One region of the Micromonospora sp. WMMD961 genome, then DNA from elsewhere that is predicted to be linked to it. Evidence: riboswitches for the same ligand, from Rfam matches in the RefSeq annotation. Region 1 holds a riboswitch; each other region holds the start of a gene.
The links. A riboswitch is a leader RNA that binds a small molecule or an ion and turns the genes downstream of it on or off. The one in region 1 is predicted to bind cyclic di-AMP.
Positions count from the first base shown of each region.

Region 2: another riboswitch for cyclic di-AMP. It lies ahead of O7614_RS11695 (C39 family peptidase); the one in region 1 lies ahead of O7614_RS15590 (transglycosylase family protein).
Region 3: another riboswitch for cyclic di-AMP. It lies ahead of O7614_RS01915 (NlpC/P60 family protein); the one in region 1 lies ahead of O7614_RS15590 (transglycosylase family protein).

Region 1 is NZ_JARUBJ010000002.1:3,450,145-3,457,981, forward strand. Features, by position in the region: gene O7614_RS15575 (ATP-binding protein) at 1-2,005, opposite strand, end outside; gene O7614_RS15580 (SDR family oxidoreductase) at 2,342-3,040, opposite strand; gene htpG (molecular chaperone HtpG) at 3,190-5,118, shown strand; cyclic di-AMP (ydaO/yuaA leader) riboswitch at 5,435-5,606, shown strand; gene O7614_RS15590 (transglycosylase family protein) at 5,606-6,265, shown strand; gene O7614_RS15595 (hypothetical protein) at 6,355-6,690, opposite strand; gene dinB (DNA polymerase IV) at 6,813-7,837, opposite strand, start outside.
Region 2 is NZ_JARUBJ010000002.1:2,467,319-2,475,155, reverse strand. Features, by position in the region: gene O7614_RS11705 (CDP-glycerol glycerophosphotransferase family protein) at 1-856, shown strand, start outside; gene O7614_RS11700 (alpha/beta hydrolase) at 861-1,607, opposite strand; gene O7614_RS11695 (C39 family peptidase) at 1,753-2,601, opposite strand; cyclic di-AMP (ydaO/yuaA leader) riboswitch at 2,835-2,976, opposite strand; gene O7614_RS11690 (hypothetical protein) at 3,261-4,031, opposite strand; gene O7614_RS11685 (hypothetical protein) at 4,245-4,625, opposite strand; gene O7614_RS11680 (acyltransferase) at 4,720-5,928, opposite strand; gene O7614_RS11675 (glycosyltransferase) at 6,228-7,397, shown strand; gene pseI (pseudaminic acid synthase) at 7,531-7,837, shown strand, end outside.
Region 3 is NZ_JARUBJ010000002.1:387,286-395,122, reverse strand. Features, by position in the region: gene O7614_RS01940 (ABC transporter permease) at 1-319, shown strand, start outside; gene O7614_RS01935 (BTAD domain-containing putative transcriptional regulator) at 303-3,440, opposite strand; tRNA gene O7614_RS01930 (tRNA-Gly) at 3,711-3,784, opposite strand; gene O7614_RS01925 (pyridoxamine 5'-phosphate oxidase family protein) at 4,006-4,563, opposite strand; gene dcd (dCTP deaminase) at 4,641-5,219, shown strand; gene O7614_RS01915 (NlpC/P60 family protein) at 5,280-6,320, opposite strand; cyclic di-AMP (ydaO/yuaA leader) riboswitch at 6,334-6,469, opposite strand; gene O7614_RS01910 (C40 family peptidase) at 6,662-7,675, opposite strand.

The sequences.
Region 1 (7,837 bases):
GGACCAGGTCGGGCCGTTCGCGGCGGACCTCGTCGAGGGCCTGCCGGCCGTCGGTGACGGCGCGTACCCGCCAGCCCTGCCCGCTGAGGAGCCGGCTGAGGTAGGCCCGCATGTCGGTGTTGTCGTCGGCGACGAGGATTCGTGCGCCGGCCAGCTCGTCCACGTACGGCCCGGAGGCGTGCTCGGGCTCGATCGGACTGTCGCTCGCCTCGGCGAGCCAACCGGCCGCCTCCTCGGCGGCGGCACGCGCCGCGTCACCCCGCCGGTCCACCGGCGGTCCGGTCACCGTGCTACGGCGTGTCACCGACCAGGGCAGCACCACGGTGAACGTGCTGCCGACGCCCACCTGGCTGGTCACCCGGACCTCGCCACCCTCCAACCGGGCCAACTCGTGCACCAGGGCCAGGCCGATGCCCGTGCCCTCGTGACTGCGCGAGCGCGTGCCCCGCACCCGGTGGAAGCGTTCGAAGAGTTTCGGCAGGTCCTGCTCGCCGATGCCGATGCCGGTGTCCGCGACGGTGAGACGTACCTCGTCGTCGTCGGCGTCCAGGCTGACCCGGATCCGGCCGATGAACGTGTACTTCAGGGCGTTGGACAGCAGGTTGGTGACGATGCGCTCCCAGTTGACCGGGTCGATCGTGACCGGCTGTGGCAGCGGCGGGCAGACCACCTCCAGGGTCAGCCCGGCCCGCTCGACGGCGGCCCGGAACACGCCGGCGAGTTCCGCGGTGAGCGCGGACAGGTCGACCATCCGGGCATCGCTGCGAGCGCGACCGGCTTCCAGGCTGGAGAAGGTGAGCAGGCTGTTGACAAGCGTCAGCAGCCGGGTGGCGTTGCGCCACGCGGTCTCCACCCGCTCGCGCTGCACGGGTGCCAGGGGTGCGGTGGCGTCGGTGAGGGCGTCGGCCAGTGGGCCGAGCATGAGGGTCAACGGGGTGCGGAACTCGTGGCTGACGTTGGCGAAGAAGTCGGTCTTCACCCGATCCAGCTCGGCCAGCGCCTCGGTCCGGCGCCGCTCCTCCTCGTACTCCTGCGCGTTGCGCAGTGCCAGGGACGTCTGCTGCGCAAGGAGTTGGTGGAAGGACCGGTACGCCTCGTCGAGCCTTCGGCTGGGGCTGACCCCGGCCAGCAGGACACCCAGCGGCTGGTCCTCGTCGCCGGAGGGCAGCGGCAGCGCCAGAGCGGTGTGGGCCGGGTCGTCCCACGCGCCGGCGGGCAGTGGCATCCGGTCGGCGACGTCGGACACCTGGACCGGACGACCCTCGGCGGCGTCCGGCAGCCCCCAGGCGCGGGCGACCGAGCCCGGGTCGAGCAGGTCGACGGTGTCCGGCAGCGCGCCCTGGTCGCCGCCGGTGTGGGCGAGCCGCCGCAGGGACGCCCCGTCGCGTAGGTAGATGGCGGCGAACGGAACGTCCAGCGGGTGACCGCCCATCGCGTCGATCAGCCGTGCGCCGGTCGCGTCCACGCCGACGGCGCGACCATCACCGAGAACGGACAGGTCGCGCAACAACCGCAGCCGACGTTCGTCGACCACCTGCTCGGTGACCTCGCTGCACACGGTGAACACGCCGACGGTGCGGCCGTCGTCGTCGCGGGCCGGGGCGTGCGAGACGCTGAAGTACGCCTCCTCGCGGTAGCCGGCTCGTTCCAGCAGTAGCTGGAGGGCGGGGACCCAACTGGCCACCCCGGTGGTCATGGCCTGCTGGATCAGCGGGGCGAGCACGTCCCAGCCCTCGGCCAGGGTCACCCGCACATCGTCGCCGAGCGCGGCGGGGTGCTTGTCACCGATCAGGGTGGAATACGCGTCGTTGTAGAGCTGGGAGAACTCCTCGCCCCAGAGCAGCAGCATGGGGTACCGGGAGGACAGGACCAGCCGGACCGCGGCGCGCAGGCTCTGCGGCCATCCGTCGACCGAGCCGAGCGGCGTGCGGGCCCAGTCCAGCGCCGCCATCAGCCGACCGGTGTCGCCGCCGCCGCTGAACAGGTCAATGCTGGGTCGTGTCACGCTCGACCCGGCCCCATCGCAAGCCCCCGTTCCGGGCCCGACGACCCCTGCTGGCATTACCTACCCATCCTGGCACCTCTACTCATCTGTGCCGACGCCGGTACCCACCGTCGAACCGGCGGCGGTACAGGACGAACGACCGATGCCCAATGCGTCGGTATCTGTAGGTGTCTCGGGCATCTGACCCTCGGCTCACCGGCACCGAGGACCCGTCGCGGCAGACCAGCTTCGTGACCGACGACGTGGCGTTGCGGGCGGGCTGACCGCGTACCGACGAGGACGGGCCGCCGCCGGTCGAACCGGCGGCGGCCCGTCCTGCCGACGCGGCGTCGTGGGTCAGGGAAGCTGCGGGTAGAGCGTGGCCACGCCGCCGGCCAGCCCGGCCTGCACCTGCCGGCTGGTCTGGTCGGTGACGATCTCGTACGCGTCGGCTTCGATGCCGTCCACCCCGAGTCGGGCGATCACCGCCGGGTCGGACTTCGGGCTGGTCACCGTCGCGGCCATGTCGGTGTCCATGTAGCCGACGTGCAGGCTGGCGACCCGGACGCCCCGCTCGGCGAGCTGGACGCGCAGCGCGTTGGTCATCGCCCACTCGGCGGACTTGGCGGCGCCGTAGGCCCCGTGCTTCGGGAAGTTGATCCAGGACAGCGCGGAGAGCACGTTGAGGATCGTCCCGCCACCGTTGCCGGCGATGATCGGAGCGAACGCCCGGACCATCGACAGGGTGCCGAGGTAGTGGGTCTCCAGCTCCTGCCGGACGAGGCCCAGGTCGCCGTCGAGGAGATCGGTGCCGGTGTCGATGCCGGCGTTGTTGACCAGCAGGGTCACGTCCCCGGCCAGCTCGGCGGCGGCGGCCACCGAGGTCGGGTCGGTGATGTCCAGGCGCACCGGCGTCACGCCGGGCAGGTCCACGCTGTCCGGGTTGCGGGCACCGGCGTAGACGGTGGCGCCGCGGGCGAGGAGTTCGGCGGCCAGGTGGCGGCCGAAGCCACGGTTGGCGCCGGTGACGAGGGCGGTGCTTCCAGAGATCTTCATGGCGGTCACGCTATCCCACCTGACTTCTGTTAACCAAAGTCAGCTAGGTCACAGCGGCACCCCCCTCAATCGGGAATGCGACCCGGATGCGGCAGCACCCCGGCCGGTGACTGCTCGTATCCTTTCCGCGAAACCCCGCACGAGCCGAGATGGGAGACGGTGTGAGCAACCAGGCCGAAACGTTGGAGTTCCAGGCCGAGGCGCGTCAGCTCCTCCAGTTGGTGGTCCACTCGATCTATTCGAACAAGGACGTCTTCCTGCGGGAGCTCATCTCGAACGCGTCCGACGCACTGGACAAGTTGCGACTGGCCACGCTCGTCGACAAGGACCTCGTCGCCGACACCGACGACCTGCACGTGACGCTCGAGGTCGACAAGGAGGCCCGCACCCTCAGCGTGCGCGACAACGGCATCGGGATGACCCGCGACGAGGTCGTCCAGTTGATCGGCACCATCGCCAAGTCGGGCACCGCCGAGCTGCTGCGCCAACTGCGCGAATCCGCCGACGCCCGCGCCTCACAGGACCTGATCGGTCAGTTCGGCGTCGGCTTCTACGCGGCGTTCATGGTCGCCGACCGGGTCACCCTGCTGACCCGCAAGGCCGGCGAGACCGGCGGCACCCGCTGGGAGTCCACCGGCGAGGGCACGTACTCGATCGAGGCGGTGGACGAGGCACCGCAGGGCACCACGGTGACCCTGCACCTCAAGCCGGCCGACACCGAGGACAACCTGCACGACTACACCGCCGAGTGGACCGTCCGCGACATCGTCAAGCGCTACTCCGACTTCATCGCCTGGCCGATCCGGATGACCGTCGAGCGCCCCGGCGCCGACGGCGAGGCGGCCACCAGCGAGGTGCAGACGCTCAACTCGATGAAGGCGCTCTGGGCGCGGCCCCGTGACGAGGTCGACGCCGCCGAGTACAACGAGTTCTACAAGCACGTCAGCCACGACTGGGCCGACCCGCTCGAGGTCGTGCACATGAAGGGCGAGGGCACCTTCGAGTACGAGGCGCTGCTCTTCCTGCCCAGCCACGCCCCGCTGGACCTGTTCTCCCCACAGGGCCGCCGAGGCGTCCAGCTCTACGTCAAGCGCGTCTTCATCATGGACGACTGCGAGGCGCTCGTCCCGACCTACCTGCGCTTCGTCAAGGGCGTGGTCGACGCGCACGACCTGTCGCTGAACATCTCCCGGGAGATCCTCCAGCAGGACCGGCAGATCCAGATCGTCCGCCGCCGGCTGGTCAAGAAGATCCTCGCCACGGTCAAGGACCTCAAGGCCAACCACGCCGAGCGCTACCGCACCTTCTGGACCGAGTTCGGCGCGGTGGTCAAGGAAGGGCTGATCGACGACACCGACAACCGCGACACCCTGCTGGACATCCTGTCGGTGGCCTCCACCCACGACGCGACCGAGCCGACCGACCTGGCCGGCTACGTGGCACGGATGAAGGACGGGCAGAGCGACATCTGGTACGCCACCGGCGAGTCCCGGGCCGCCATCGAGAACTCTCCGCACCTGGAGGCGTTCCGGGCCAAGGGCCACGAGGTGCTGCTGCTGACCGACCAGGTCGACGAGGTGTGGGTCGAGCGGGTCGGCGCGTACGACGGCCGGCCGCTGCGGTCGATCGCCAAGGGCGAGATCGACCTGGACACCGACGAGGAGAAGAAGCAGGCAGAGGCCGAGCGCGAGCAGCAGCGACAGGAGTTCGCGACCCTGCTCGACTGGCTGGGTACCACCCTGAGCGACAGCGTCCGGGAGGTCCGGCTGTCGTCCCGACTGACCACCTCACCGGCCTGCGTCGTCGGCGACGCCCACGACCTCACTCCGACCCTGGAGAAGATGTACCGGGCGATGGGGCACGAGGTGCCTCCGACCAAGCGGATCCTGGAGATCAACCCCGGTCACCCGCTGGTCTCCGGGCTGCGCAAGGCCCACGAGCAGGGCAGCGACACCGCCGCCCTGACCGAGACCGCCGAGCTGCTCTACGGCCTGGCGGTGCTCGCCGAGGGCGGTGAGCTGACCGACCCGGCCCGCTTCACCCGGACGCTCGCCGACCGGCTGGCGCGCACTCTGTAGACGGTCGACCCTCCGGCCGGCGGGCCGCCCTACCAGGGGCCCGCCGGCCGATCCGGCGTCCGGCGTCGAGTTTCCGATCGCCAACGGACACGTCGATTTTCTGGCGAGCGACACGTCGATCCGCTGCGCCGCCCCGTGGTCATGTTCCTTCACGACGCCTGATCCGAAACGGTCCACTGTGATCCCTGCACAGTGTCCGACCAGCCGCAACCGCTGCGGGCGGCGCCCCGCGTACCCCGGTGAAGAACTTCACAGGGGTTGGGCGATCGTCACCGACCGTGCCTAACGTCGGTCGGGTTCGCCACTGCGGACACCACGGCCGGCAACGCCTAATCCTGCCCCCGGCCGTCGGAACCCAGTCACCCGGGCAGGAGCGGGGGACCCACGTTCCTCGGTGCACGTCACCTCGGGGTGAAGCCGCCACCGCGCGGCCGGGCTCCTCGGCCCGAACCCGACAGCTCACCTCGCCGGCGTGGAGGAAGCTCACATGACGTCTGTCTACACGCCCCGTCATCGACGGGTCACCACCCGCCGTCTCGCCGTCGGCACCCTGGCCGTCGGCGCGGTCACCGGCGCCGTCGCCCTCTTCGGCCCGACCGCCCCGGCGCAGGCCGCGGTCAACTGGGACGCGATCGCCCAGTGCGAGTCCGGCGGAAACTGGAAGATCAATACCGGCAACGGCTACTACGGCGGTCTGCAGTTCTCGCAGAGCACCTGGGCCGCTTACGGCGGCAAGAAGTACGCCGCCCGCGCCGACCTGGCCAGCCGCGGCGAGCAGATCGCCATCGCCGAGAAGGTGCTCGACGGGCAGGGCATCGGCGCGTGGCCGACCTGCGGCAAGAAGGGCGGCTCGTCGGGCGGCTCGGCCACGAAGTCGACCAAGCCCGCCACGAAGTCGTCGACGAAGTCCACCGGGAAGCCCACCGAGCGGTCGTCGCGCGGCGAGCAGCCGGCGACCCGTAGCCACGAACGCACCGCGCCGCCGGCAGGCGGCCAGACGTACCTGGTCAAGCCGGGCGACACGCTCTCGGAGATCGCCGACGCGCACCAGGTGTCCGGCGGCTGGCAGGCGCTGTACCAGCACAACCGGCAGCTGATCGGGACCGACCCCGGTCTGATCTTCCCGGGGCAGAAGCTCAGCCTCTGACCGTCCGCACACGAACGCTCGGCCGGGTCACCGGCCGAGCGTTCGTGTGTACGGTGCTGGTCAGCCCGGGTGGTCGGGCCGGCTTCGGGTCACGCCGCCGAGGCGGACGCCTTCGGCGCTCGACGCGACGCCACCGGGCCGGCATTGCGACCCCAGCGAGAGGCCGCCACCTGGTCGGTCCCGCCGTCGATCGTCAACTCGACGGCGTCAGAGGCACCGCGGGACAGGCGCAGTGAGTGCTCGGCGCCCTGGCGGGCGGCGCACGGCCAGGCCTGCCCGGCGCACTGCAGGTTGCGGCAGTGGTCCTCGTCGTCCGGCTCGTGGGCGCTCAGCACGTCGACCGCCAACTGCCAGAGCAGCGGGTCGGTCACGTCGTGCGGGCGCTCGGCGCTACGGCTCACTCGGTTGCTGGTGTCGTCGGACATGCTGGTCCCCCTTGTCAGGCTGTACCCCTCAAGGGTCACCCGTCAGTCGCTGGCTAAACCGCCGACCTGCTGTGATGTGTCTCCGGTCGCAACCCCTCGCGTGGACACCGCACGCAGATCGGTCAATCCGGCAGCAGTGGCATCTCGACGCCCGGCTCCCGGCCGAGCAGCACCGCGCGGGTGAGCGCCGTCGAGCCGAACCGGTCGCGGACCGCGTCCACCGCGGCGTCCAGCTCCGCGCCCGGGTCGCGGTGGAACGGCAGCTCCGGCTGCACTGGACTGTCGTCCAGATTGCCCACCGAGACACCGATCAGCGTGACACCACGACTGTCGATCTCGGGCTGGGCCGACCGCAGCAAGGCGCGCGCGGCGGCGAGCAGCGGAGTCGTGTCCGCGGTCGCCTTGCCGATGGTGTGCGAGCGGGTCGCCCGGCTGTAGTCGCCGAAGCGCAGCCGCAGTACCACAGTGCGTCCGGACCGCCCGGCCGCCCGCATCCGGCGGGTGACCCGGTCGACCAGACCGGCGAGGATGGCGTCCAGTTCCGCCGGTGCATGCGGGGTACGGCTCAACGCGTGTTGAGCGCCCATCGAGCCGCGTCGCCGACCGACCTGCACCGCGCGCGGGTCACGGTTGTGCGCCAGGGCGTGCAGGTGCCGCCCGGCGCCGGACCCGAGCAGCGACACCAACGCGGCCTCGCCGAGCCGCGCCACCTCGCCGACGGTACGAATCCGATGCTCCCGCAGCTTCGCGGAGGTGACCGGGCCGACGCCCCACAGCCGCTCGACCGGCAGCGGGTGCAGGAACGCCACCTCGGCGTCCGGTGCGACCACCAGCAGCCCGTCCGGTTTGGCCACCCCGCTGGCCACCTTCGCCAGGAACTTCGTGCGGGCCACACCCACCGTGATCGGTAGGTGGACCCGTTCACGAACCTCCCGACGCAGCCGCGCGGCGATGTCAGCCGGTGGCCCGACCAGCCGACGCAGGCCGCCCACGTCCAGGAACGCCTCGTCGATGGAGAGCCCCTCGACCAGTGGCGTGGTCTGCCGGAAGATCTCGAAGACCGCTCGGCTCGCCGCCGTGTACGCCGCCATCCGGGGCGGCACCACGATCGCGTCCGGACACAGCCGGCGCGCCTGCTGGCCGCCCA
Region 2 (7,837 bases), 980 kb from region 1:
GAACAGCCACTGCATCCGCTTCACCCAGCTCACCCACGTGCAGTTGCACCACGGCGACAGCGACAAGGCGCCGAGCGCCAACCCGGTGTCCGGGATCTTCGACCGGATCTTCGTGGCCGGCCCGGCCGCGATCGACAGGTACGCCCGCGCCGGGGTGCAGATCCCCGCGGAGAAGTTCGTGGTGGTGGGTCGCCCGCAGGTCGAGTCGATCCAGGTACGCCCGGAGCCCGCCCGGGGCCTGGCCCACCCCACGGTGCTCTACACCCCCACCTGGACCGGGCACCACGCCGACGCCGACTACTGCTCGCTGCCGGTGGCCGAGCAGTTGCTGCGCCGGCTGCTGGAGCGCGGTGCGACGGTGATCCTGCGGGCTCACCCGTACACCGCGCAGAACCCGGCGTCGGCGCGCCAGTTGGGCCGGCTGACCGAGGTGCTGGCCGCCGACCGGGCCCGCACCGGCCGGCAGCACGTGTTCGGTGCGGCGGCCCGGGAGCTGAGCCTCACCGAGTGCGTCAACGCCTCCGACGCGCTGGTCTCCGACGTGTCCGGGGTGATCTCGGACTACCTCTACTCCGGCAAGCCGTACGCGGTCACCGACATGGGTGACGCGGGTGACCGGTTCGTGCAGCGGTTCCCGCTGGCCGGTTCGGGTTACGTGCTGCGCCGGGACATGTCCAACGTGGACGGTGTGCTGACGGACCTGCTGGACACCGACCCGCTGGCCGAGGCGCGCTGGGCCACCCGCCGCCGCTACCTGGGCGACTTCCCGGCCGAGTCGTACGCCGAGGCATTCCTCACCGCCGCGCGCCGGGAGCTGACGGCGACGGACGAGCTGGCCGCGCCCACACCGGTGTAGCTCCTCAGCGGTACGGGTCGAGCAGCGCCAGCACCGCCGCCGGGTCCTCCACGTGGGCGTTGTGGCCGAGACCGGGCAGCGTGGTGACCGGTACGCCGTACTCCTTGAGCTGTTCGTCGGTGACCATCGGGTCGTGCTCCCCGCGCGCCAGCACGACCGGCACGTCGGTCGCCGCGAGAAGCGCGGCCAGGTCGGGCTCACCGACGGCGAACGCGGTCGGGTCCATGGCGAGGCGCCACCGGCCGTCGACCTGACGCAGGCCGGCGTCCACCACCGGGTGGTCCGGCGGGACCAGGCCGGCCAGGCCGGACACCCGCAGGTAGCGGCGGGCCGCCTCGGCTCGGGTGGCGAACCAGCTGACCGGGCGGGTGGCGAGGTCGGCGGCGCGGGTCAGCTCGTCGGGTGACCAGACGGCCTTGATGCCCAGCCCGACCACCGCGTCCACCGGCGTGCCGGCGGCGCGGGCGGCCAGCGCGAGGCCGACCACACCGCCCAGCGAGTGCCCGAGCACGACCAGCCGGTCACTGGCCGCCAGGCCGCGCGCTATCCGGTCGGCGAACCCCGCGAAGGTGTACGACGGCAGCGGCCCCGCCCAGCCGTGGCCGGCGAGGTCCGGTGCCAGCCACCGCCCCGTCCAGCGCTGCTCCAGCAACGGTGCCCACGGCAACCAGACGTCCCCGGTCGTACCCATCCCGTGCAGGAGCAGCAGGACCGGCCCGCGACCGGCTTGACCACCCGATTCATCCACCACGGCCGCAGTCTCCCACGGTTCACGGCCCGGTACGAGAGTCGTCATCCCCGCAACTCCCGGCGAGACACCGACGGCACCGACGAAGACGCCGCGGGCGCCGGCCCCTTGTGGGGGACGGCGCCCGCGGCGATCCAGCGTGCCCGGGTCAGGCGGAGTAGCCCCGGCTGGCGATCCAGTTGGCCAGGTCGATGGTGGTGATCCAGTACGACGGGTCGGCCGCGTTCGCCGAGTCGGCGATCCGGACGGTGCGGCCGTTGTCCTTGTAACCCACGACGGCGATGTAGTGCCCGCCGCCGTAGGAGTGCCAACCGCCGTCGGTGTCGGTGGCGTCGCCGACGACGTTGGCGACCACGCCACGGCCGTCGGTGATGGCCTTGACGACATCGGCCTGGAGTCGGTCCATCTGGGCCGGGCTGGGCGCGCCGGCGAACATCCGGGTCCGGTACGGGGAGCCCTTCACCTCGGCGTTGAGCACCCGGGTGGTGTCCTCGGCCGAGTTGGTGCCCATCTCGGTGGTGCCCAGTTCGGCGCCGAGTTCCTCCTGGGTGCGGTCGATACCGGCGGCGCTGAGCGCGTTACGGGTGGCCGCCGGACCGCAGTTGTAGTACGTGTTCTGCGCCTCGTAGTCGTAGTCGAGCACCTTGGTCGCGGGTGGCTTCGGCGGCGTCGGCTTGCGGGTCAGGTCCGGGTTGGCCTTGGCCTTGGCCACCGGCGCGGCGGCGCTGGTGGCCGGGGCGGCGGTGGTCGGCGCGGCGCTGGCCGACGGGGACGCCTCGCGCAGTTCGCTGCGGGAGGCGGCGACGTCGCTGCGCATCTCGGCGACCGTGGTCGCGGTGCGCTGGTTTGCGGGTGCGTCGTCGGCGGTGGTGAGCAGGGCGCCGGTGGTGGTGGCGATCGCGAGGGCCGCGGCGGAGGCGGCGACGATCTGGTACGGGCGCTCGGTGGCGAAACGGCGGAGCTGACGCTGCAGGGTGTGCTTCACGGGGTCCTCCACGGATCGGGGGGAGAGCGGCACACCGGCGACCGGACCGGCATCCGGGCAGGCGCCAGCGCGCGGACCGTGGTCCGCGGATGGTGAACCGCTCAGGGGAACGCCCGGCGCGGCCGGGCGGTCAGGCGATGACCCGGGGGGTCAGCTCACCGTCACTGGACGAATGAGCGGGGGCACCGCTGCGCCGTGGAGGCGAGGGAACAACCGAGGGGTGGAAAGGTGCTGCACGAGGATGGAACTCCTTCCGACACCGCCTACCGGGTTAGCTGACGGATTCGGGCGGGAAGATCGCCCTACCGCGGGCCGTGGCTCGCGGATTCACCCCGGACTTACTAGTGGGTCCCCGGTTCGTTCATCACGATTGAGCGGGTCGGCGCGGCGTCGCCTCTTGCGATCGGTTACCGCACCGGACGGGACGACACTACTGGTCACTCCACGCCCTGCCAAGCCAGGTTCACCTGCGTAAACCTAAATCGGGGCGGCAATTTCTGCGCGTATTGCCGATGACGTGACTCGATGGGACAAGCGGATGCGGCGACGCCTGTGGGCGATAACCGGACAGGCCGCCGAGAACGCGACCAGAATCACCGGAAGAATCGCGCCGATCGCGCCGGACGCCCGATTCCCCGTCAGCGTGAGCCGGCTCACGTCACGGATCGGGCTCAACTCACCCGGGCCGGGCGCCACCGTGCCACGACAGCCGGTCGGAACGCACCGGTCACCGATCGCCGGGCGGATAGCGGGTTCGGTCGCAGCCGGGCCGCCGCCGCGTAGGCCTCGGTGGCGAGGACGCACGCTGAGTCGGCAGCCAGTTCCGCGTCCCGCCAGGCAGCCCGCTCCCGGGCCGCCGCGGTCTCGTAGTCGGCCAGCCTCGCGTCCCGGATCGCCCGGCTGAGCAGCACCTCCTGCTCGACCGGGTGCCGCCGGGGGTCCCAGCCGCGCCGGTGCGCGAACACGTCGCCGAGCTGCGTCATGGTCAGGTCGCCCCGCCAGTACGCCGCCATCGCCGCCCGGTGCAGATAACGCTCCCGGGCGGCGTACTCGGCCGGGGTTCGGGGCGTGTACGGGGTGGGCAGCGCCCCGGCACCGGCGAAGCGACGGGCGGCGGTGTCCGCCTCCTCGTAACCGCCCCAGGCCCGCTCCATCTCCTCCTGAGCGGTCAGCCAGGCAGCGCGTCGCCGCTGCGCGGTCCTGGCCGCGCCGGTTGCGGCGACCGCCACCTCCTCGGCGTACCGACGCCGGTCGACGGCCTCCGCGGCGGCCACCTCCCGGGCGGTGGGGGCGGCCGGGCGCGGATCGTCCGAGGGCCGGTCCCGTTCGGGGCGGGCCACCAACAGGGCGAGCACGCCCAGGGCGAGCAGGAACAGGGTGGACCAGATGGCGGCGGCCTGCGGCACCTCGGTCACGAACTGGTAGAAGACAGCGGTCTCCATGGTCGGCACCTCGGGGAGAGAGCAGTGCGATGGGAAGTCGCGCCGGCCACCGGGCCACGGCGGAGCACGGGCCGGTGGGGCGCGGAGTTGGTGGGTCGACAGGCGCGGCGGCGGGACGCTCGTCCCGAGCGACTCAGGCCCGGGTGGCGCCCGGGGTGACTCAGGCCCGGGTGGCGCCCAGGTGACTCGGCGCCCGGGTGGCGCCCAGGCGACTCAGCGCCCGGGTGGCGCCCGGGGTGCCCGGCCGCTCGGGCCGTGGACGAGGGGCAGCCGGTCGGACCCGGCCGTGCGCACCGGCAACGACCCGCTCGCGACGCCGGCCTCGGGGGGCGCGGGTTGCGCGGCGACCGACCACGCCGCGGAGGCCTCCTCGACCGGCCCCTCGGTCGCCCCCTGCGCCTCGTGCACGGCCTCCTGCGCGCAGGTGCACGGGCAGCTTGCCGGAAGTGCGCCGAGGGCGAACGGAGGTGGCACGGCGGCCGAGGCCGGGCCCGCGCCGAGCGCCAGGGCCGCGACGACGGCGAGGCTGGTCAGCACCCGCGTCGCCCAGCGCGCCACCCACCACAACGGACAGGTGAACGCGACCGGGAGCACGACCCCACGCTACCGTCGTGCCGACCTCCGCGCACCGATCACGGGCGTGTCGCCGCACGCCGCGCCGAACCCCCACTGAGCAGGGTGGACGGTGTCAGCGCGAGTCGACGTACGTTGATCGACCGCTGGTCTGCCCGCTCTCGCCGGCCGCGTCGGTCCGCGCGCCGACGGCGTCGGGTTCGGCCGCGCGTTGTCGGGGGACAGCCGTCGGACGGGCCGGGCGGCGCGGTGCGAGCCGACGCATCATCGGCGTCTCGACGAAGCGGTGCAGCAGCCCGGCGAGGACCAGGTTCACCACCAGGAAGCCGAGCACCACGACCGGGCCGCGCCAGCCCGTGAAGCCGGTCCCCCAGTCACCACTCCAGCGCAGCACGCTGGTCATCACCAGCACGTGGACCAGGTAGAAGGCGAAGGAGACCTCGCCGAGCCAGATCAGCGGCCGGGACCGCCACGGCGACCGCTTGTCCCGTACGTCGGCGTCCGCGGCGGCGGTGATCACCAACAGGTACGCGACCGCGAGCAGCGTGGTCCACAACTCCGCGGGGATCCACTGCGCGGCTGCCACCCAGGTACCCACGAAGATCACGCTGGCGACGGTCAGCCCCGGGCCGCGCCAGAGGCCCCGGCGCATCAGCTCGGCCGCCACCGCACCCAACCAGAACTCCAGCGACCGTACGGGCGGGAAGATCTGGGTGAACCACCACCGGCTCACCTCCGGCACCAACTGCTGGGCGGGCCAGAGCGCGAGGATCAGCAGCGGCAGCGCGACGATCAGCACCCACAGCAGCTTCGGACGGGCCTTGCGCAGCAGCGGCAGCGCCAACGGCAGGCACAGGTAGAAGAAGAACTCGCAGGAGAGCGACCAGCTCACCGTGTTGACGCTGTAGAACCAGCCCATCCGGGGGTCCCAAGCCTGCAACAGCAGCAGGTTCTCCAGCGCGACCGTCGGCAGGACCGGGTCGGCGAACCACCAGGCGACCAGCAGCGCGGCTCCCCACAGCACCAGGTGGTTCGGGTAGATCTTGGCAACTCGACGCCGCCAGAAGGTGCGCCGGGAGTCGCTGACCCGGGCCGACCAGACCAGCACGAACCCGCTGAGGATGAAGAAGAACTGCACCCCGGACAGGCCGAGGGTGAACAGCGCGTCGACCACCGCCTTGTAGTCCGGCTCGGCGATGATCCGCATGGTGCCGGCGTGGAAGCCGAAGACCAGCAACGCGGCGATCCACCGCAGCCCGGTCAGCGAGGGCAGCCGGGCGGGCGCGGCGGGCCGGGCGGTCGACACCGCAGCGGCGCTGGTCATGCCGGGATCCCGAAGTTCGGCAGGGTCACCAGCACGTCCGTATCCTCCTCGGCGCGGCGTCGGACGGCGCGACGGCGACGCCCGCGACGGCCCGGCAGGGCCGCACCGAGGCACCCTACCGGGTCACTCCCGGGTGAACCGGACGCGTCCCGCCCGCCGACGGCGCCCCGGGCCGCCGGACTGGTGAACTGCGGGCCGGCCGCCGTTAACCTTCCGCTGGGCGGGAGTTCAGGGACTCCACCATCGGCGGTCACGTCAGGTTCCGGGTTCGGCCACCCGGACCGTCAAAGGTGGCGGGCGTGGTCAATGAGCCGACGCACGCACCGCTGCTGAGCATCGTCGTGCCCGTGTACGGCGTCGAGGCGTACCTGTACCAGTGCCTGGAGTCGATTCGGGCCGACATCCCGGCGGGCGAGTCGGACACGGTCGAGATGATCGCCGTCGACGACGCCTCCCCGGACGGCTGCGGCGACATGCTGCGCTCCTACGCCGCCGGCCGCGACGGTGTCCGCGTCGTGCACCTGAGCAGCAACGTGGGTCTGGGCCTGGCCCGCAACGCCGGGCTCGACGTGGCCACCGGCCGGTACGTCTGGTTCGTCGACAGCGACGACTGGTTGCCGCCGGGCACGATCGCGGCGGTGCTGGACCGGCTGCGTCAGCACCAGCCCGACGTGCTGATGCTGGACCACCTGCGGGTGCACGAGGACGGTCGGCGGGAGGTCGACGCGAGCAGTCATCTGCTGCGCGGCATCGGGGGCGTGACCCGTCTCGACGACCAGCCGCAGCTGCTGCGGGTGCAGCACACCGCCTGGAACAAGGTGGTCCGGCGGGACTTCCTGGACCACCTGGAGCTGCGCTTCTTCCCCGGCTGGTACGAGGACATCCCGTTCAGTCACCCCCTGCTGATCGGTGCCGAGAAGATCTCCGTGCTGGACCGGGTCTGCTACCTGTACCGGCAGGGTCGGCACGGCGCGATCACCTCGACCCGCAGCGGCCGGCACTTCGACGCGTTCACCCAGTACGAGCGACTGTTGGACTGGGTCGCCCGCAAGCACCCGGACGAGCGGTTGCAGGCCGAGCTGTTCCAACTGATGATCAACCACTATCTGGTGGTGGTGGGCAACGACGGCCGGCTGCACCCACACCTGCGGCGGGACTTCTTCCACCGGGCCGCCGAGCACTACCGCCGGTACCTGCCCGCCGGCGGTTATCCGCTGCCGTCGGGCGTGACCGGGCTCAAGCACCGCCTCGTGGGGCGCGGCGACTGGCTGGCGTACTCGGCTCTGCGCCAGGCGCACCGGGTCGCCGGTCGCCTGCGTCGCCCCAGCCCCGCGGGCGACGTCGACACCGGCAGCGGTTCGGTCACCGCCGACGACGACCCGGGTCGGGGGGCGGGCGCCGCGACGACGGATGAGGGCGTCACGACCACGCAGCGGCGCGACGCGCTGGCCGGGAGCCGCCTGTCGTGAACGCCTCCACCGCACCACACGCCGGGAGCCGGGTCGGCTCCCGGCGCCCTGGTTTTCCAGGTCGTCCACCCGCCGGGCGGACGACGACAGCACCACCGCACCACGGTGCGGGCGTACCCGAGCAGAGGTCGGAATGACGGCGACAATCAAGATCGGACCGCACGCGGTCGGGGCCGGGGAACGACCGTTCGTGGTCGCCGAGATGTCCGGCAACCACAACGGCGACCTGAACCGCGCGCTGGCCATCGTCGACGCGGTGGCCGCGAGCGGGGCGCACGCGCTGAAGCTCCAGACGTACCGGCCGGACACCATCACGATCGACGTCGACACCCCGGCGTTCCGGATCTCCAGCGGGCACGAGTTGTGGGGCGGGGAGAACCTGTACCGCCTCTACGAGCGGGCGCACACCCCGTACGAGTGGCACGCCCCGATCTTCGAAC
Region 3 (7,837 bases), 3.1 Mb from region 1:
GCTGCTCGGTTTCGCCGCAGGCTGGCTCACCGTCGCGCTGGGCCTGTCGGCGAAGTCACCGGAGACCGCCGGGCTGGCCTCCGTACCGCTGGTCATGCTGCCGTTCTTCAGTAGCGCGATCGTGCCGGCGGACAAGATGGGGCCAGGGCTCCGCGAGTTCGCGGAATACCAGCCCTTCACGCCGATCATCGAGACCCTGCGCGGATTCCTCAACGGCACGCCGTCCGCCGGCGACGTGATCCCCGCCCTCGCCTGGTGCGTCGCCATCGCACTCGTCGGCTACCTGTGGGCGCGGTCCACGTTCACGAAGCGAGCGTGACCGCGACCAACTCCCTCCAGTTCGTCCGAGTGCCCTCCAGCGCCGCCTCTGCGATTCCCACATCGCCGAGGCGGCGCCGCACTGTCTGCTCGATCCGGGCCACGTCCGGGTGGGAACGATCTGGCCGTCCGCGGACGGAGTTGCTCGCCGCGAGCAGGCGCGCGGCCTGCTCGTACTGGTCCTGCCGTAGGGCGAGGTCCGCAACTCCGACGAGCGCCTGCGAGATCGACGGCGCGTGACCCGTCTCGGCAGCCGCCTCGCAGGCCGCGGCGCGGTGCCGACGGACCTCGTCGAGATCGTCGGCGAGGTACCCGAGCAGGTCGTGGGTCACCGCGCGGATGTGCGCCTGTTCGGCCTCGTCGCGCAACAGGCCGGCCACGACATCGATCTGCCGCGCCACCTCCTCCGCGTCGCCACGCCAGCGGGCGAGTTCCGCCTGCGACAGCGCCAACACGGCCAGCGCTCCCGGCCACGTGACCCGTCGCGCGTACCGCCGCGCCTCGGCCAGCGCCGACGCGCTGGACTCCTCGTCGCCCAACAACCAGTACAGCTGAGCCTGTCGCGAGCGCATCCGGATGATGTCCTCGACGGTGCCGACCTCGGTCACCACCGCGACCGCCTCGTCGTAGTACCCGCAGGCACGCGCGAACTCGCCGCGTACGGCGATCAGCTCCGACAACTCGGTCAGGGCGAACGAGATCCCGAACCGCTCGCCGAGAGCCCGGAACTCGGTGAGCGCCGACTCGAAGTACGCGTCCACCTCCGGCCCGTGCTGGCCGAGAATGATCCGCATCTTGCCGAGTTGCAGCCGGGCCAGCGCACGCACCCAGGGATCCTCGTCGTCCAACAGTGGCTCCCACGCGGCCAGGATCGCGTCCGGAGCCCGCAGCATGCGTTCCAGCGGGACCACGAGCGCCACGCCCGGGTGGCTGCCGTGACTGCGTTGGCTGACCTCGTACGCCTTGTGGATCCACTCCGCCGCCTGGCGCTCGTCACCCGGCCCGGAGTTGATGAAGAGCACGACCAGTGCGTACACCGTGGCCCGGATCTCGTCGGTCACCTCGCCGGGCGTCTCGGTGGCCGCGGTGATCAGCTCCATCCCTTCGGTCCGATGGCCGCCGAGCCACCAGTACCAGCCGCCACCGGCCGCCAGCCGCATCGCCGCTTCCGCCTCGCCGGCGGCGAGCGCACCGCGCATCGCGGCACCGATGTTGTCGTGTTCGAGTTCGAGGGTGGCGAGCCACCGCAGCTGGTCCGCGCGGCGAAGGTGCGGCTCCGCCGTCTCGGTGAGGTCGGTGAAGTAGGCCAGGTGTGCGTGGCGCGCGAGATCCGACTCGCCCGCCTCGGCGAGCCGCTGCGCGGCGTACTCCTTGATCGTGCCGAGCATGCGGTAGCGCGGCGCCTCGTCGCCCTCGGCGACCAGCAGCGACTTCTCGGCGAGCGCGGTGAGCAGTTCGAGCATCTCCTCCCGCTCGACCACGTCGTCGGCGCACACCCGTTCGGCAGCTTCCAGACTGATCCCGCCGGAAAACACCGAGAGCCGGCGCAGGACCGCTCGTTCGGCGTCGGTCAGCAGCTCCCAGCTCCAGTCGACCACGGCACGCAGCGTCCGATGCCGGGGCAACGCGGTACGGCTGCCGCCGGTCAGCAGGCGGAAGCGGTCGTCGAGCCGCCTGGCGAGCTGGTCGACGGACATGGTGCGCAGCCGGGCCGCAGCCAGTTCGATCGCCAGCGGCATCCCGTCCAGCGCCCGACACACCCGCGCCATCGTCGACGACGTGTGGGCGTCGAGCGCCAGATCCCTGCGTACAGCGCCCGCTCGATCCCGCAGCAACCGGACTGCGGGAGAGGATTCGATCTCAGCGGGGTCGGCGTCGAGGGCCGGCAGGGCCAACGGAGCGACCGGCCACAGCGCCTCGCCGGTGATGCCCAACGGCTCCCTGCTCGTCGCCAGGATCCGCAACCGCCGACACTCTCCGAGAAGTCGATGGGCGACCACCGCCGCCGACTCGATCACGTGCTCGCAGTTGTCCAGGATCAGCAGCGCCTCCCGCTCACGGATCGCGGCGACGAGTCGATCGATCAGCTCCAGGTTCGGTGCCTCGCCGAGCAGAGCGTCCCGAAGCCCGAGCCCGGCGAGCGTCGCCTGCACCACGTCACCGTCCGCGCCGATCGCGGCAAGCTCGACCAGCCAGACCCCGTCCGGCAGGTCATCGAGCATCAGGCGCGCGGTTTCCGTGGCCAGCCTGGTCTTCCCCGAGCCACCCGGTCCGATCAGTGTCGTGAGCCGATGTGCGGCGACGAGCGCACCCACCCGGGCGACAGCGTCGTCCTTGCCAACGAAGCTGCTCAACTCGGCCCGGAGGTTGGTCTTGCGGTTCTCCTCCCGCCGGCCCAACTCGCCCCGCAGCAACGCGACGTGCAACGCCGAAAGCTCCGGCGAGGGATCGACACCCAACGCGTCGGCCAGAGCCTCGCTCGTGCGCTGGTACACCAGCAGCGCCTCGTTGTCCCGACCGCTCGCGGCGAGCGCACGCATCAACAACATGACGAGCCGTTCCCGCACCGGGTGCGCGGCCACCAGGTCGGTCAACTCCTCGACCAGCTCGGGACCGCGCCCGAGGCTGATCTCCACGTCGAAGCGATCCTCCACAGCGGTCAGGCGCAGCCTCTCCAGTCGGGTGACCGCCGCCTCGAACGTCGCGCTGTCGATCACACCGACGTCCTGCATGGCCGCACCCCGCCACAGGGCGAGGGCCTCGCGGAGCCGCCGGACCCGCTGCGGACCCTCGTCGTCACGCGCCTGGCCGACGAGGCGTTCGAACCGTACGGCGTCGACGAACTCCGGTGCCACCGTCAACTGATAGCCGTCGGTCTGCCCCTCGATCGCACCGTCCGGCAGCAGTTTTCGCAGCCGGGACACCAGGCGGTGCAGGGCGTTCGCCGCATCGGTGGGCGGGCTCTCACCCCAGATCCAGTCCACGAGAGTCGCCTTCGAGACCACGTGAGCCGGGCTGAGCGCGAGGGCGGTCAACAGCCCACGGAGCCGTGCACCGGGCACGTCGATGACGGTGCCGTCGTCCGTGCGGACCTCGAATGGACCAAGTAACCCGACCTGCACCCCGCAGATCTTGCCACGAATATGAAGAGCCCCCGCTTTGCCGACGTGGCAGAGGCCCGCGGGTCACCGGCCGCCGCACGACACCCCGCGTGCGAGCGTTCTGAGTCGTAGCTCATGGCAGGGGTGTGCCTGCGGTGCCCGACAACCACTCGGGCCGGCGCTGATGCACGGGCGAGGCCGCCGCGGCAGCCGATGGCCGGAAGCTCGACGAGGTGACCTTGCAAGACCGAAGGCCCGCCCAAGATTTGAATCCTGGCCGGGCCTTCGTGGTGGAGCGGGTGACGGGAATCGAACCCGCACTGTCAGCTTGGGAAGCTGATGTTCTGCCATTGAACTACACCCGCAAGCGGCACCACTGTACCCGAGACGTCGAGCCTGTGCACCCAGGCTCCCCAGCCCGCCGCTGATCCACTCGGCTTGCTGAAAATCGGGGTATCCGAGCTGGCGGGACACCGCGACGTCATTGACGCGTAGTCGATCATGGGAGGCGCCGGGGCGGGGCGGGCGTACACCCGGTGTCGGCTCCGCCACGACGGAGCCGGCACCGACGTCTTTCGGGCCGCGGTCAGGCGGCCGTGCACTGGACGTCACGGCTGAGGCGGGTCGGGCGAGCCGGCGGTACGGAGACGGGGGCAGCCGCCGCCGACGAGGCGTGCGGGTCGAGCCAGACCCGAACAGCCGGCCGGCCCGGCGCGACGCCCGGAACGCCGGTGACCTGCTGCTCACGGCGGGTCAACATGGCCACGTCGACGGTGAACTCGAAGAGCCGCCAGTCGACCTGCGGCTCTGCCCGGGCGCTCTGCGCCAGTTGCGCCACCCGGACCGGATCGGTCACCGGACGAGCACGCCCCGCCACGTAAGCCTCGTCGTCGCTCTCCTCCGGAGGGAACGAGTGCAGCGCGTAACGGCCGTCGCGTTCGAGGTCACGGCGTTTCGGAGAGTCGATGATGAAGCAGAACAGACCCTCGTCCGTGATGACCGGGGAGACCGGATGAACGCGGGGCCCGCCGTCGGCGCGGACCGTGGCCAGATAGCCGAAGCCCGGCCCGTACTGCTGAAGGAGAACGCGGATCCCGTCGGCGAGGCGGGGCTCGTCGGCGGCGAAATCGGACCAGGAAGCCATGCGAGCATTCTATCGAACAAATGTACGATCAGCGACCTCGACACGCTGGTCATCGCGTGCCTCGCTATGGTGGTCCGATGCTGCTCTCCGACCGCGACCTGGTCTCCGAGATCAAGGCCGGCACGCTGGGTCTGGAACCATTCGAGCCCACGCTGGTCCAACCCTCCAGCATCGACGTCCGACTCGACCGGCTGTTCCGGGTGTTCAACAACCACCTCTACACGCACATCGATCCGGCGATGCAACAGGACGACCTGACCTCGGCGGTCGAGGTGCCCGACGGCGAGCCGTTCGTGCTGCACCCGGGCGAGTTCGTGCTGGCGTCGACGCTTGAGGTCATCTCGCTGGGCGACCAGCTCGCCGGCCGACTCGAAGGCAAGAGCTCACTGGGCCGGCTCGGGCTGCTCACGCACTCCACCGCCGGGTTCATCGACCCGGGCTTCTCCGGTCACGTGACGCTTGAGCTCTCCAACGTGGCGAACCTGCCGATCACCCTCTGGCCGGGCATGAAGATCGGGCAGCTCTGCATCTTCCGGCTCTCCTCGCCGGCCGAGCACCCGTACGGCTCGGTGGTCTACGGATCCCGCTACCAGGGCCAGCGGGGCCCGACACCGAGTCGCGCCTGGCAGCACTGGCGCACCTGGCCGACCCGCTGACCGCCTGACGGCGAGGGCCCGCCGCGACGGGATCGCGACGGGCCCTTCGGTCACTCTCGATCAGCCTGGACGGCCGTAGCTGTGGATCGGGCCGTCGTCGACCTTCTTCATCTTGACCGGTTGGCCGGCCTGTGAGGCGTGCACCACCCAGCCGTCGCCGACGTACATGCCGACGTGGTGGATGTCGCTGTAGTAGAAGACCAGGTCGCCAGGGCGCAGGTCGGCCTTGCTGACGTCCTTGGTGACTCGGCTCTGCTGGGCGGCGTTGTGCGGCAACGACACACCGGCCTTCGCCCAGGCGGCCAGCATGAGCCCGGAGCAGTCGTACGAGTTCGGGCCCTCGGCGCCCCACACGTACGGCTTGCCGATCTGCGCGCAGGCGAACTTGACCGCCGTGCCCGCAGCGCCGCCGGGATAGCTGGCGGGGCAGGGCGCCGGACGCAGCGGGCCGCCGCCGCCGTTGCCGTACACCTTGAGGCGCAGCTTCTGCAGCCGGTCGATCTCTTCGTTGATCTGCTTCTTCTTCGCCGCCAACTGGGCCTCGGTACGGGTCAGTTGGGCCACCATCTCGTCCAGCGGCGCCTTCTGCGCGGCCAACTCGTCCCGCAGGTCGGCCACCTCGCGTACGTCCTGCTGCTGGTTGTGCGCGAACCGGTCGAGCATTTCGAGCTGACTGACCACCTCGCTGGGTGACGAGCTGCCCAACATCGCGTTGACGGTCGAGACGGTCTCGCCCTTGTACGCCCGCACGGCCAGCGCGCTGACCTTGTCCATCGCGGCGTCGACCTGCTGTTCGAGCGGGGCGATCCGGGTGGCCAGGGCGTCCGCCTGCTTGCGCTTGACGGCGAGGTCGGCCCGGGTGGCGTTGTGCCGTTCGATGATCGGTTCGAGCTTGTTCCAGTCCTCGTCGATCTGGCGCTCGATCTCGGCGACCGACGGGTCGGCGTGGGCCACAGCGGCGCTGCCGGTCAGGACGACGGCGACGCCGACCAGCGCGGCGAGAGCGGCGGTGAAGCGGGACCAGCGTGGGCGCGGCACGATCGACGTCGGGCCGGCTGCTGCCGACCGCTCGGACGACGGCCGCGGGGCATGGAGTGCCACCGGGGTTCCGTACTCCTTCTTCCTGACCGCCTACCGGGTTAGCTGACGGGTTCGGGCGGGAAGTCGGCGCCCTACCGCAGTGGCTGCGGATTCACCCCGAGGGACCTGGGTCCCCGGTTCGCTCGGAAACGACTCGGCGGTGTCGGTCCGTTACCGCCCGGGCTGGGCGGAGCTGCTGTCGGGCCGACAAATGACCAGAGTAGAGACGCCTGTTACCGATCCGCAACCCGTGCGGCCGTGACACTCCGTACCGGTCGGGCAGGGTTACCGAGGGTGCGGACGGGTCCAGTGACGACAGAGGGCCCCGGTCGTCCGACCGGGGCCCTCGTCACGCTCGTGGATCAGCCGGGTCTGCGGAAACCGGCCACGGGCATGGTGTTGATGCTGGCCACCTGCACCGGTTTGCCGGCCCGCGGCGCGTGCACCATCTGGTTGTTACCCAGATACAGCCCCACATGACTCAGGCCGGAGAAGAAGAAGACCAGGTCACCGGGGCGGGCATCGGCTCGCGCGACCGCCTTGCCCTCATTCCACTGGTCACCGGTGTGGTGAGTGAGGTAGATCCCGGCCGACTTGTAGGCGTACTGGGTCAAGCCCGAGCAGTCGAACGAGTTCGGCCCGGTGGCGCCCCAGACGTACGGATCACCGACCTGCTGGCAGGCGGTCTTGATGGCCTTCTGGGCAGCCGTGCTGGTCACACCGTTGATTGTCGGGCAGCCGGCGGTCTTGACCGTGGTCTTGGGCATCGACGCCTCAAGCTGCTTGATCTCGGCGTCGATCTGCTTCTTCTTGGCCGCCAGCTCGTTCTGCTGCGTGGTCTGGGTGGCGATCAGCGCGTCCAACTTCTGCTTCTCGCCGTCGTACTTGGCCCGCACGGCCAGCACACTTTCGACCTCCTTGCGCTCCTGCGCGGCCAGCCGGTCGAGGACGGTGAGCTGCTCGGTGAGCGTGTCCGGCTTGACGCTGACCAGCAGCGATCCGATGTCGTGCGACGGGCCGGAGATGTAGTAACGGGACGCGAGGTCGCCGACCCGGTTGAGCGCCAGTTCACTCTGCAACGCCAGCGGCTCGATCTTCTTCTGCAGGTCTGCCGACTTCTGCCGGTTGACCTTCAGCTGCGCCCGAACCTTGTTGTACTGCTCGATGGTGGGCTCCAACTGCTCCCACTTCTTGTCGATCTGCGCCTCGATCTCGTCGACCGTGGGCTCGGCGTGCGCCGGCGCGGCGAGCAGACCGGCGCCGACTGCGGCGGCGGCGACCAGGACCAGCAGGCGGTGGGCGCCGCGGCGGAGGCGCCCTGGCCGAGCAGACATTTTCAGGTCGTGACGATGAGGGGGCATGGTTGCCACCGGCACCGACTCCTTTGCAACCGACCGCCGGGCGCCTCGCGTGAGGGAAGGGCCGAGGCAGACGACCCACAGCGGTCGGTGCCTCACATTAGGGAAGCTCGGAGCGGTAATCAAGGCGGGCGAAGGAACCATCACTGTCGTGCAACTGCTTGCACACCAAGGGTATTG